DNA from 2 places in the Marinobacter sp. C1S70 genome. Region 1 is predicted to be linked to the other one. Evidence: predicted binding sites of a transcription regulator. Region 1 holds the regulator's gene; the other holds the start of a gene.
The links. Region 1 encodes sigma-54, which starts transcription at its own class of promoters, with help from an activator protein. Its sites were predicted from a motif close to ANTGGCATNNANNTTGCTNT; they were not measured.
Positions count from the first base shown of each region.

Region 1 (6,484 bases):
GAAATGGTCATGTAACTACGATTGCTGTCGGCAAACGAGGGCAGCCAGGTATTCAGGAAGCCCGTGACGTCATTCACCATCTGACGGGTCAGCGGTTCCCGTTCCAGAAATTCGATGACCGGCTGATCAACGCCGGTGTGTTTGCGCAGGCTGGTGTCCCAGTATGGATTGGGCAGGCAGCGTACGTCGAAGACATAGTCTGAATCCACCGGCACGCCGTGCTTGAAGCCAAAGGACTGGAACAGCAGTGCCAGTTCCTGATCCTTGCGGCCGGCCACGCGCTGCTTGATCATGTCGCGTAGCTCGTACATGGAGAGCCCGGTCGTGTTGACGTAAAGATCGGCCAGCTTTGACAGGGGTTCCAGCAATTGCTTTTCGTTGGTGATTGCCTCCCGCAGAGACGTCTTGTCATCGCTCAGTGGATGCTTGCGGCGGGTTGCGTGAAAGCGTTGCAGCAGTGACTGTTCGTCGGCATCCAGGAAAATGATTTCAACCTCGACACCGGTCTGCTTCAGTTGCTGGTAAATGGTTTCAAAATTGGCCAGCTCGGCGGACAGGTTACGGGCATCAATACTGACGGCCATTTTTTTCAGCCGGCCGGGCGCTTCCTGAGTGGCCGCCTCTCGGGTCAGCGGGAACAGCAAGCCAATGGGCAGGTTGTCGATGCAGTAGAATCCCAGGTCTTCCAGCACATGCAGGGCCGTACTCTTGCCGGAACCGGATCGGCCACTGACGATAATCAGCTTCATGGGACTGTTTCTCCTTCAATCTGCCTGGCAGCCTGTCCAGATATCAGGCTGATCTCAGTGATTACTCTCCGCCATACGCTGGTAAAGGGTCGCGGGATCTTCACTCTGGCGCAGCCGGGCGCAGAAAGTGCTGTCATTGAAGCGCTCCGCCAGCTGGCTCAGTAATTCCAGGTGTTCACTGGTGGCTTCTTTGGGGACGATCAGTGCAAACACGAGATCTACCGGCTGGTTATCGATAGCATCAAAGTCTACCGGTTCCTCCAGAGTCATCAGCACGCCGATGACGCGGTCCAGGCCTTCCAGTCGGCAGTGGGGGATGGCAATACCCTCACCGATACCGGTGCTGCCCAGCCGTTCGCGGGAGACCAGATTGTTGAAGATCTGGGTGTCGCTGAGGATTTCATCCTGAAAGTGAATCCGTTCAGCGATGAACTCCAGCACACGTTTCTTGCTTGAGGCCGGCACCTTACAGAGGGTCAGTTCAGGGGCAAGAATATTGTCGATGGTCAGGGATGGCTCGCTCATGGATCGACTGCATGTCCGTAAAAAAAAGGCTGCGGCCGGTTAGCCCCGCCGCAGCTCGTTTCATGAAACACCCGGTAAGGTTCGCGCTTCAGCGACCGCCGTTACCGTGCATCCGGTCTACGTTCTTTTCCTTGTGCTTGAGGATCTGACGGTCCAGCTTGTCGACCAGAGCGTCGATTGCGGCGTACATGTCCTCATTTTCTGCCTTTGCGTGAATCTCACCACCAATCACGTGCAGCGTGGCTTCCGCCATCTGGCGCACCTTCTCGACCTCCAGGGTGACCTGGCAGTTACTGATGTGGTCGAAGTGACGCTCCAGCTTCTCGAACTTGGTGTTGACGTAATCCTTCAGAGCGGGAGTCAGTTCTACGTGATGGCCTGAAATGTTGAGTTGCATAGGCGTCTCCTGTTGTCATACTGCCGGCGTGCTTGCCGGCTTGCGTGCCAGTGCATCTTGCACCGGCGAAAGTTTAAACCAGGCGTTTTCGTTCGTTCGAGGGAGGAATATGCATGGCCTCCCGGTATTTGGCCACGGTACGCCGCGCCACGTTGATTCCCTGTTCCCCTAGCATGGCTGCAATTTTGCTATCGCTCAATGGCTTTTTCGGGGTTTCCTCGGCAATCAGCTTCTTGATCATCGCCCGGATGGCTGTAGACGAGCATTCGCCGCCCTCGGCGGTGCTGACGTGGCTGGAGAAAAAGTACTTCAGCTCAAAAATACCGCGGGGCGTGTGCATGTACTTCTGGGTGGTAACCCGGGAAATCGTGGACTCGTGCATTTCCACCGCCTGGGCAATGTCAGACAGGATCAGAGGCTTCATGGCTTCTTCGCCCTGATCCAGGAACCCTTGCTGGTGTTCAACGATGCGGGTGGCCACTTTCAGCAGGGTTTCATTCCGGCTTTGCAGGCTCTTGATAAACCATTTCGCTTCTTGCAGCTGGTCGCGCAGGTAGGTGTTATCGGCACTGCTGTCAGCCCGGCGGATCAGTGACGCGTAGCTGGCATTCACCCGGATACGCGGAGCGATTTCCGGGTTGAGTTCAACCCGCCAGCGGCCTTCGTGTTTGCGTACGATAACGTCCGGGATAACGTAATCCGGTTCGGCCCGGTCCACGACATCGCCAGGGCGAGGGTTCAGGCTGGTGATCAGGGCCAGTACCTGTTTCAGCTGGTCTTCCTTGAGCCGGCTGCGGCGTAACAGTTGCGCGTAGTCCCGGTTGCCAAGCAGGTGCAGGAACTGGGTAACCACCAGTCTCGCCTGGCGCAGCCAGGGGGTATCCGGTGGCAGCTGGTTGAGCTGAATCAGCAGGCATTCCTGGAGATCCCGAGCGAACACGCCGGGCGGGTCGAAGTGTTGCAGGCGGTGGAGTACCGCTTCCACTTCGTCCAGTTCCAACGGGTCTTCTTCGGTTTCGTCCAGCAGGCCTGCGTGAATGTCCTCAATGTCAGACGTCAGGTAGCCGCGCTCATCCACAGCATCCAGCAGCGCGTGGGCAATGGCCTGATCCCGCTCGCTCAGAGGCGTCAGGTTCAGCTGCCACTCGAGGTGATCCTGCAGGGTTTCGGTAGGCGAGTTCCGGGTTTCGAAATCCGATTCGTGCTCGTCTTCGCCTTTGCTGGCCGGAGCCGGGGCAGACTGGTAGATGTCGTCCCAGGCGGTATCCACTGGCAGATCATCGGGAATGTTGTCCGGAATATCGTTCTCGGACGACCAGTCAGGGCCGTTCTCGGTTTCGTCCCAGTCCGGGCTCGCGTCCTGGTGGCTGTCGTCCTGGTTGGCCTCAGAGCTGGAAGCTTCACTGTGCTCGTGCTCTTCGCGCTCGTCGCCTTCAGGGTGCTCATCGTCCTCTGAGGTTTCCAGCATTGGGTTGGATTCCAGCGCCTGCTGGATTTCCTGCTGGAGATCGAGGGTAGAAAGCTGTAGCAGGCGTATGGCCTGCTGCAGCTGGGGCGTCATGGTCAGACTCTGGCCCAGCTTAAGCTGTAATGAGGCTTTCATAACCATGGCTCAAGATCCATAACTCGTGGGCATCCCGGTTGTTGCTTTGCCGGCGCACAGGCCGAAAAAAATGTTGTACGCTGGTTACTTGCCATTGTCTGTGAACAGTATAAGCAAGTTTTTTGCCGAGTTTACTTGCTACAGATCATCAAAACAATCAGACCTCGGATAAACCCAGTTTTATCAGGTCAGAGCCGGAACTCATCACCCAGATATACTTCTTTCACCTGCTGGTTTGCCAGAATGGCTTCGGCATTGCCGGAGGCGATGATGTGGCCGCCGGAAACGATGTAGGCATTCTCGCAGATGTCGAGGGTTTCCCGAACGTTATGGTCGGTAATCAATACGCCAATGCCTTTATCCCGCAGGTGCCGGATAATGTGCTTGATGTCACTGACGGAGATAGGGTCTACGCCCGCGAAGGGTTCGTCCAGCAGGATAAACGCGGGCTCCATGGCCAGCGCCCGGGCGATTTCAACCCTGCGGCGTTCGCCGCCGGATAGCGCCATACCCACGCTGTCACGGATGTGAGTAATATGAAACTCTTCCAGCAACTCTTCCAGCTTGGCCTCCCGTTCCGCCCGACTCATGCCTTTGCGGGTTTCGAGGATGGCCATGATGTTGTCCCGCACGGTCAGTTTGCGAAACACGGAGGCCTCCTGGGGCAGGTAACCGATGCCCTTGCGGGCGCGCCCATGCATTGGCAGCGGGGTGATGTCCTGGGTGTCGATGGTGATCCGGCCGTGATCCGCAGGCACCAGGCCCACGATCATGTAGAAGCAGGTGGTCTTGCCGGCGCCGTTGGGGCCGAGCAGGCCGACAATCTCGCCGGAGCGAATTTCCAGAGAAACGTCCAGCACCACTTTTTTCTGCTTGTAGCTTTTTGCCAGATTACTGGCCCTGAGAACTGCCATCCGAACCTTTCCCGTCACTGGATTGAGCTGAATTACGAGGCTGAATCACCATTTCCACCCGGCCGGAGCCGCCGTCGGATGGCGTGCCGCCTTCCGCAGTAACAACGCGGCGAACAGTGTCGTAGTGGATGACGTCGCCCCGGAATACGTTGCCGTCTTGTTCAATAACGGCCTGGCGTTCAAAAATAACCAGGTTTTCATCGCCAGACCAGGTGATGTTCAGGGCCTTGGCATCGGTCGTGCCTTCGCCTTCCTGGCCGGGTTGCCGGTAATGGGCGGGGTTGCCGGCGGCTTCAATCCGGCTGACACCCTGTTGGTTGCGGTAAAGTACCACCCGATCCGCGTCCAGCCGGGTTTCGCCCTGAATCAGTTCGACAGCGCCGGTGTAAACGGCCGTTCCGGCGCTTTCATCCAGACGGGCCGAATCTGCACTGACCTTTATGGGGATATCGGAATCCAGGTTGAATGCCGATGCCGGGCCGGCCAGCAATGCCATGGCCAGAATCACTGGCCGGCAGAAAGATCGTTTACCTGACGGTTTCATATTGTCCCTCTACCCGGGAGTTGAGTTCGAGAATGCGTTCGTTGATCCAGGCTTTCATACCGGTGGAGCGGGTGACGCCGAAAGGCTCGGTGATGGTCACCGGCTGGTCGGTGTAGACGGTGCCGTTGCTGTTGTCCAGGGTCAGTGCCTCGGTCTCCAGAACGGCTTCGCGGCCTTCGGACTGTCGGGTCAATTGGACGTTCCCCGTAAGTTCCAGCTTTTCATTGTTCTGCTGAAGGCTACCTTCATTGGACTCAATGAGCCAAGGGTCGGGGCTGCCCTCACTGAAAAGCCGGGCTATCGGCGTATCCAGATGAGCCGTGCCGGTTGCTTCAAACTGCTCAATTCTGGGGCTTTTGAGATCAATCTGGAGGTTCCCTTGCTCATCCCAGGCGCGGTATTGGCCGCCGATCACAAAGCCGTCGGGCTCTGCGGGCCCCCGTAGTTCGCTGGCGGCATTCCGCGAACTGACAGGCTCGTCACTTTGCCACAGCAGAAAAACGGTTGCTGTTACGGTGGCGGCAAGGGCCAGGGCTGTAATCCGCCGTTTGCCACGATCGCCGAAAAGCCGCTCGGTGATCATGCTGGCTCGTCCAGATAGGGGGCAAGAGTGTTGTCCAGATGCCCTTGAGCCCAGAGCAGGAGATCGCAGGCCTCGCGCACAGCGCCCTGTCCACCGTGGCTGCGGGTACAGTAGTCGGCGTGTTGCTGAACCAGCCAGTAGCCGTTGGGTACCGTGATGCCAAGGCCGGCAAAACGCAGCGCAGGCAGGTCGGGCAGGTCGTCGCCCATATAGGCAATCTGTTCCGGCTTAAGGTTCATATCCCGGATCAATTCCAGCAATGCGATTTTTTTGTCTTCGCGACCCTGCATCAGGTGCGGGATGCCCAGATCCGACATCCGCTTTTCCGTGAGGGGCGAGCGCCGTCCGGTAATCACCGCCACGGTGATGCCTGCCTGCATCAGTTGTTTCAGGCCCAGGCCGTCAAGAATGTTGAAGGCCTTGAGTTCATCGCCGCTGGCACTGAAATAGAGGCGGCCATCGCTCATAATGCCGTCCACGTCCAGGGCGATCAGGCGAATGTCCGAGGCTTTGGCCTTCAGGGCTGCGTCCCAGTGGGTTTGTAACGGATGCGCTGTCTGAGTCATCAAATCACTCCGGCCCGCAGCAGGTCGTGCATATTAATAGCGCCCACCAGGGTGCCGTTTGCGTCGGTAACCGGCAAGGCGTTGATCTTCATTTCTTCCATGATATTCAAGGCTTCTGCCGCCAGGTGGTCTGCCCGGATGGTTTTGCCGTTGCGGGTCATCACGTCCTGGATGGGGGTAGTGTGCACATCCACGGATTTGTCCAGGGTCCGGCGCAGGTCGCCGTCGGTGAAGATGCCCGTCAGGGTGCCGGCGGCATTAACGACCGTGGTCATACCCAGGCCCTTGCGGGTTATTTCCAGCAGTGCCCCGCTCAGGGTTGTGCCCTCGGCAACCTGAGGAATCTGGTCACCGGTATGCATGATGTCGGATACCCGCAGCAGCAAACGGCGTCCGAGGCTGCCGCCAGGGTGGGAAAACGCAAAATCCTCGGCGCTGAATCCCCGGGCTTCAAGCAGCGCCACGGCCAGGGCATCGCCCATGACCAGGGTGGCGGTTGTGCTGGAGGTGGGTGCCAGGCCCAGCGGGCAGGCTTCAATGGCCACGCTGACATCCAGGTTGGCAACGGCCTCTTGTGCCAGTACCGAATCGGGTTTGCCGGTC
Region 1 covers NZ_AXBW01000027.1:8,465-14,948, reverse strand. Annotated here, with positions in the region: gene rapZ (RNase adapter RapZ) at 1-749, opposite strand, end outside; gene ptsN (PTS IIA-like nitrogen regulatory protein PtsN) at 804-1,274, opposite strand; gene hpf (ribosome hibernation promoting factor) at 1,363-1,671, opposite strand; gene Q669_RS09035 (RNA polymerase factor sigma-54) at 1,745-3,274, opposite strand; gene lptB (LPS export ABC transporter ATP-binding protein) at 3,463-4,188, opposite strand; gene lptA (lipopolysaccharide transport periplasmic protein LptA) at 4,166-4,732, opposite strand; gene lptC (LPS export ABC transporter periplasmic protein LptC) at 4,716-5,315, opposite strand; gene Q669_RS09015 (KdsC family phosphatase) at 5,312-5,881, opposite strand; gene Q669_RS09010 (KpsF/GutQ family sugar-phosphate isomerase) at 5,881-6,484, opposite strand, start outside.

Region 2 (6,484 bases), on a different contig from region 1:
CCACAAAACAATACCTCAAATCACGCACTTTCGTGAGGCACTGCAGGCAACTGCGTCACATTTTTGTGCACAACCCTCTCTGGCCAGATTCCAACATAAAGGTAACCGGACCATCGTTGATCAGCGCCACTTTCATATCAGCACCAAACTCCCCCGTACCCACACGTCCAGCACCCAGCAGACCACTCGCTTCAGCCACAAAGTCACCGTAAAGCCGGTTCGCCAGCTCCGGTGCAGCAGCCAGGGAAAAACCCGGGCGCGTGCCAGATGACGTGTCAGCAGCAAGCGTAAACTGGGGGACAACAAGCAATGAGCCACCGGCATCCTGAACATTCACGTTCATCCGGCCCTGCTCATCGGGGAAAACCCGGTAGGAGAGGATTTTTCGGCACAGTTCCTTTGCCTCATTCAGTGTATCGTTCCTTTCTACGCCAAGGAGCAAGAGCAGCCCGGGACCAATACGGGCAATCGTTTCACCATCTACGGCTACACTGGCTTCCGAAACGCGCTGGATCAGTCCTTTCATTCAGTCCCTTGAGCGGTAACACCGAAGGTTAAATTTCTGAAACGCGAAAAGTGTATAGAGCCCGCAAGACCACCGCAACCCTGTCAGATCAATAAAAAGTCGCATTCTCAGCCAACTGAGGGAAGACTTCTGGCAACCACACTCTCAACGCCCCGCATCAGGGCATCTACAATCGCTGGCTCGGATGCCGAGTGGCCGGCATCACGAATGATCTGAAGCTCCGCCTCCGGCCAGGCCTTGCTCAGAGCCAGGGCATTATCCAGCGGGCAAACAATGTCATAGCGGCCGTGCACAATGACGCCCGGAATGTCCTTTAGCCGCGAGGCATCACGCACGATCTGGTCGGGCTCAAGGAACGAATTATTCATGAAATAGTGGCATTCAATCCGGGCCAGCGCTATGGCCACATGAGGATGCCCAAAATGCTCCACCACCTTGGGATTGGGATGCAGAGTGGCGCACCGCCCTTCCCAGACGGACCAGGCTTTCGCGGCCTGAATCTGTTCCAGCTCATTAGCGCTGGTCAGGCGCCGGTAGTAGGCCGCCACCATATCGTCGCGCTCCACCTCCGGAATCTGGGCAAGGTAATCCTGCCAGTAATCCGGGAATACCCGGCTGGCGCCGTCCTGATAAAACCAGTGAATATCCCGGGGCCGACACAGAAAGATACCCCGCAACACCAACCCCAGAACCCGGTCAGGGTGGGTCTCGGCATAAACCAGACTTAGCGTCGAGCCCCAGCTTCCCCCAAACAGCAACCAGCGATCGATGCCGAGAAAATGCCGAACCGCTTCAAGATCCTCAACCAGTTTGTCTGTCCTGTTACCCTCCAGCTCGGCCAACGGGGTCGATCGTCCGGCGCCCCTCTGATCCAGCAAAATAATCCGGAAACGTTCGGCATCGAAAAAGCGCCGGTGGTAGTCCTCACAACCGCCACCCGGCCCGCCATGAAAGACAATCACCGGAATTCCGTCCGGATTGCCGGATTCCTCGAGGTACAGCTCATGGGGATGATCCACCGCCAATCGGTGGCGGGCGTAGGGCTCGATTTCAGGATAGAGGGTCAGCATGAAAAACTCCGTTTCGGGGATAACGGCAGTCTAGCTGAGACAGGCGAGAAAAATACAGGGGCCAGGAAAACAGACGGAAGCGTTTACCGCCTCACAACGATGTCCCGGCCCCTGAGGGATTACTTCTTGTTAGCGCGCTTACGCTCGTTTTCGGTCAGGAGCTTCTTGCGCAGACGAATCGACTTGGGCGTCACCTCAACCAGTTCATCATCGTCGATAAACTCCAGCGCCTGCTCCAGAGTGAACTTGATGGGCGGCACCAGGCCGATCACTTCGTCCTTTCCAGAGGCACGCATGTTGTCCAGCTTCTTGCCCTTGGTGGGGTTAACCACCAGGTCGTTGTCACGGCTATGGATACCGCAGAGCTGGCCTTCATAGATTTCCTGGCCAGGGTCCAGGAACAGCTTACCCCGGCTCTGTAGAGTTTCGAGGGAGTAGGTCAGCGCAGTACCGGTGGCCATGGAAACGATGACACCGTTCTGACGGCTGGTTACGTCACCCATCTTCACCGGGCCGTAGTGGCTGAAGGTGGAGGTCAGGATGCCGGTACCGGAAGTCATGGTCAGGAAGGTGTTACGGAAACCGATCAGGCCACGGGCCGGAATGGTGTATTCCAGGCGGATACGGCCCTTGCCGTCCGGGATCATGTTAGTCATGTCACCTTTGCGCAGCCCCATCTGCTCCATAATCGGGCCCTGGTGCTGCTCTTCGATGTCGATGATCACGTTTTCGTACGGCTCTTGCTTCTGGCCGTCGACTTCCTTGATGACCACCACCGGCCGGCCCACGGCCAGCTCGAAGTTTTCGCGGCGCATGTTCTCGATCAGAACCGACAGGTGCAGCTCACCACGACCGGATACCTTGAACTTGTCGGCCGAGTCGCCTTCTTCAACCCGCAGCGCTACGTTGTGCAGTAGCTCTTTTTCCAGGCGCTCCTTGATGTTCCGGCTGGTCACATACTTGCCTTCTTTACCGGCAAACGGTGAATCATTTACCTGGAACGTCATGGATACGGTGGGCTCATCAACGGTCAGCGCCGGAAGGGCTTCTACGTTGGAGGGATCACAAAGAGTGTCAGATATGAACAGCTGGTCCAGACCACTCACGCACACAATGTCGCCAGCCTGGGCTTCCTCAACTTCCACACGCTGCAGGCCAGAGTGGCCCATGATCTTCAGGATACGACCGTTACGCTTCTTGCCGTCGGCACCGATAGCCACCACCGGGGTGTTGGTCTTCACTTTACCTCGCATAATGCGACCGATACCGATAACACCCAGGAAACTGTTGTAGTCCAACTGGGAGATCTGCATCTGGAACGGGCCATCCAGATCAACCGAAGGCGCTGGCACATGATCAACAATGGCCTGGAACACAGCGTCCATGTTGTCGTCCAGATTCTCATGATCCATGCCGGCGATGCCGTTCAGCGCACTGGCATAGACTATCGGGAAGTCGAGCTGTTCATCGGTGGCACCAAGGTTGTCGAACAGGTCAAACACCTGATCCACCACCCAATCCGGGCGGGCACCCGGACGGTCAATTTTGTTCACGACCACAATCGGGTTCAGGCCCGCTGCGAAAGCTTTCTGAGTCACGAAACGGGTTTGCGGCATGGGGCCGTCGATGGAATCCACCACCAGCAGCACACTGTCCACCATACTCATTACACGCTCTACTTCACCACCAAAGTCAGCGTGGCCCGGGGTGTCTACGATATTGATGTCGTAGTCTTTCCATTTTAGAGCAGTGTTTTTTGCCAGAATGGTAATGCCACGTTCTTTTTCCTGGTCGTTGGAGTCCATTACACGCTCGTTTTCGAGCTCTTTCCGATCCAGCGTGCCAGACTGGCGCAGCAGCTGGTCAACCAGGGTGGTCTTGCCATGGTCAACGTGGGCAATAATGGCAACGTTTCTAAGCTTATCAATCACAACGGGTATCCTGAAGAAATTAGCGGCGCGCAGTATATCGAAAAGTCCATGGCGATAATATGAAGATTAGTGCCTAATATGTAACCAATCGGGGCTTGCACCATAATTATGCGTTATCAGAGAACTTGCACCACCATGGTGCACTGCAGTGGTGCAATAAGCATGGTCTTCGGCCAGAAAGCTGCGCCACATTAGCCCGAAAGCCTTGTCGCTGCGCTGTTCTGGCGCAGCCGACAAAAACTGGCAAGCCGATTGCTTATGCCAAAGCAGCCGCATAGTGAAGGTAAGGACCACAAGCTTCTGGTAAGCTTCCCTGACCTGAAAAAAGATCGGGCCTCAGAACACTGAACGATCCGGCACAACGAACATGTAAAACCTTACGGAGCATGCACAATGTCCAAGACGATTGATTTGATCAAAGAACACGAAGTCAAGTGGATTGACCTGCGTTTCACCGACAGCCGTGGTAAAGAGCAGCACGTAACCCTGCCCGCCACCGAGGCGGACGAAGACTTTTTCGCTGACGGCAAGATGTTCGACGGCTCCTCCATTGCCGGCTGGAAAGGCATCAACGAATCCGACATGATCCTGATGCCGGACGACGAAACCGCCGTTCTGGACCCGTTCACCGAAGAAACCACCGTCAACATCACCTGCAACATTGTAGAGCCTTCTACCATGCAGGGTTATGAGCGCGATCCCCGTTCTGTTGCCCGTCGCGCCGAAGAATACCTGAAGTCCACCGGCATCGCTGATGGCGCTCTGTTCGGCCCGGAGCCTGAGTTCTTCGTGTTCGATTCCGTCAAATGGAACGTGGACATGCAAGGCGCTTCTTACCACATCCATTCTGAAGAAGCCGCGTGGGTTTCCGGTGAAGACTTTGACCGCAACAACATTGGCCACCGCCCGGGCGTAAAAGGCGGCTACTTCCCGGTTCCGCCGGTCGACAGCCTGCACGACCTGCGTGGTGCCATGTGTGCCGCCATGGAATCCATGGGCCTGGAAATTGAAGTTCACCACCACGAAGTGGGCACCGCTGGCCAGTGTGAAATCGGTGTTGGCGCCAACACCCTGACCCGCAAAGCAGACGAAGTTCAGATCCTGAAGTACTGCGTGCACAACGTAGCTCACGCCTACGGCAAGACCGCCACCTTCATGCCCAAGCCGGTTGTGGGTGACAACGGCTCCGGTATGCACGTTCATATGTCCCTGAGCAAAGACGGCAAGAACCTGTTTGCCGGCGACAGCTACGCGGGCCTGAGCGAAGCAGCCCTGTACTACATCGGCGGTGTGATCAAGCATGCCAAGGCCATCAACGCCTTCACCAACCCGGCCACCAACAGCTACAAGCGCCTGGTTCCGGGCTATGAAGCACCGGTTATGCTGGCCTACTCTGCCCGTAACCGTTCTGCCTCCATCCGTATTCCGTACGTGAACAGCCCGAAAGCTCGTCGTATTGAAGTGCGCTTCCCGGATCCGGCCGCTAACCCGTACCTGGCCTTTGCTGCCCTGATGATGGCCGGCCTGGACGGTATCCAGAACAAGATCCACCCTGGCGATGCCATGGACAAGGATCTGTATGACCTGCCGAAGGAAGAAGCCCTGAACATTCCGAAGGTTGCCGAGACTCTGTCCGAGGCCCTGGACTGCCTGCAAGCAGACCACGAGTTCCTGACCCGTGGCGGCGTGTTCACCGAAGACATGATCAAAGGCTACATCGACCTGAAGCGTGGCGAAGTCGAGCGTCTGAACATGACCACTCACCCGGTCGAGTTCGATCTGTACTACTCCTGCTAAAGCCCTGCACCAATTCGGTGCAGACTATGCAGACCAGAAGCCCCGCCCCGTGCGGGGCTTTTTTGTGGCCTCAATCCCAGTTCTTAACCAAGACCCACGCCCTTAACGATATGTAACCAAGGAAGCAGGCCACAACATTGAAATGACCTTGCCCGCAATCGATAATCAAAGCAGTTCATTACCACAGGTTATCGCCATGAAAGCACCGTTCGTACTCGCCGCTGGCCTGCTGATGCTGGCTTCGACCACAGCACATAGCGAGGTCTACCGCCACGTTGACGCCTATGGCAACGTCACCTTTTCCGACGAACCCATGGAAGGCGGTGAAGAGGTCCAGGTGAAGCCCGTGACCACCATCACCCTGCCCAAGCCGGAAGCGGTTCAGGAACCCGAACAACTCCGCGAGCGGGTGGAACGTGAGGGCGCAGCCTACCAGGCTGTCTCATTCCAGTATCCGGCCAATGAACAGGCCTTTCACAGCGGCAACGGCAACGTCACTTTCGAGGTTCAAAGTACACCACCGCTGAAGCGGGGCCATAAATTTGAAGTGACCCTGGATGGACAACCGGTCGGGCAAAGCAGCTCAGGCTCAGTAGCCGTCAGCAATATCGACCGGGGCACTCACAATGCGGGCGTTCATATTGTCGATGAAAACGGAGTACGCGTGAAATCCGGCAATTCAATTACCTTCACGATTCACCGCCCATCCGTTCTCAACTAAATCTTATCTGCACCACCATGGTGCAATTGCACCATGTTGTGACCATACTTTGGGCAGCCAAGGGGCAAAATCCGGGCTGCCTGTCGCCTGACCGTTCACTACTGCACCAAGCTACAGCAGCACGCACCGGCCGCTGCGCCCGCTCTGCCCGACCCTTGCCCATTGGCTACCCGACATCACAAAACTGGTTCGCTTTTTGCAGCCACAGGGATACAACCAATGAGTCGAGAACGGAAGCAACGCATGCCATCCCATCCAGTCACCACATCCGGAAGCAGTTACAAGAGCATTCTGGACAGTCTGACAACCGCAGTACTGGTACTTGGCGATGATCTGGCTATCCGTTACCTCAACCCCGCCGCCGAGAGCCTGTTTGAAACCAGTATGACCCGAAGCCATGGCCTCCCCTTACAGGAGGTTCTGGTGGATTCCGAAGATG
Region 2 covers NZ_AXBW01000028.1:37,809-44,292, reverse strand. Annotated here, with positions in the region: gene dtd (D-aminoacyl-tRNA deacylase) at 56-526, opposite strand; gene pip (prolyl aminopeptidase) at 634-1,596, opposite strand; gene typA (translational GTPase TypA) at 1,716-3,527, opposite strand; gene glnA (glutamate--ammonia ligase) at 3,921-5,324, shown strand; gene Q669_RS09390 (DUF4124 domain-containing protein) at 5,521-6,045, shown strand; gene glnL (nitrogen regulation protein NR(II)) at 6,289-6,484, shown strand, end outside.
Region 2: a site for sigma-54 is predicted at 3,767-3,786, ahead of glnA (glutamate--ammonia ligase). Genes of this name have one in related genera too.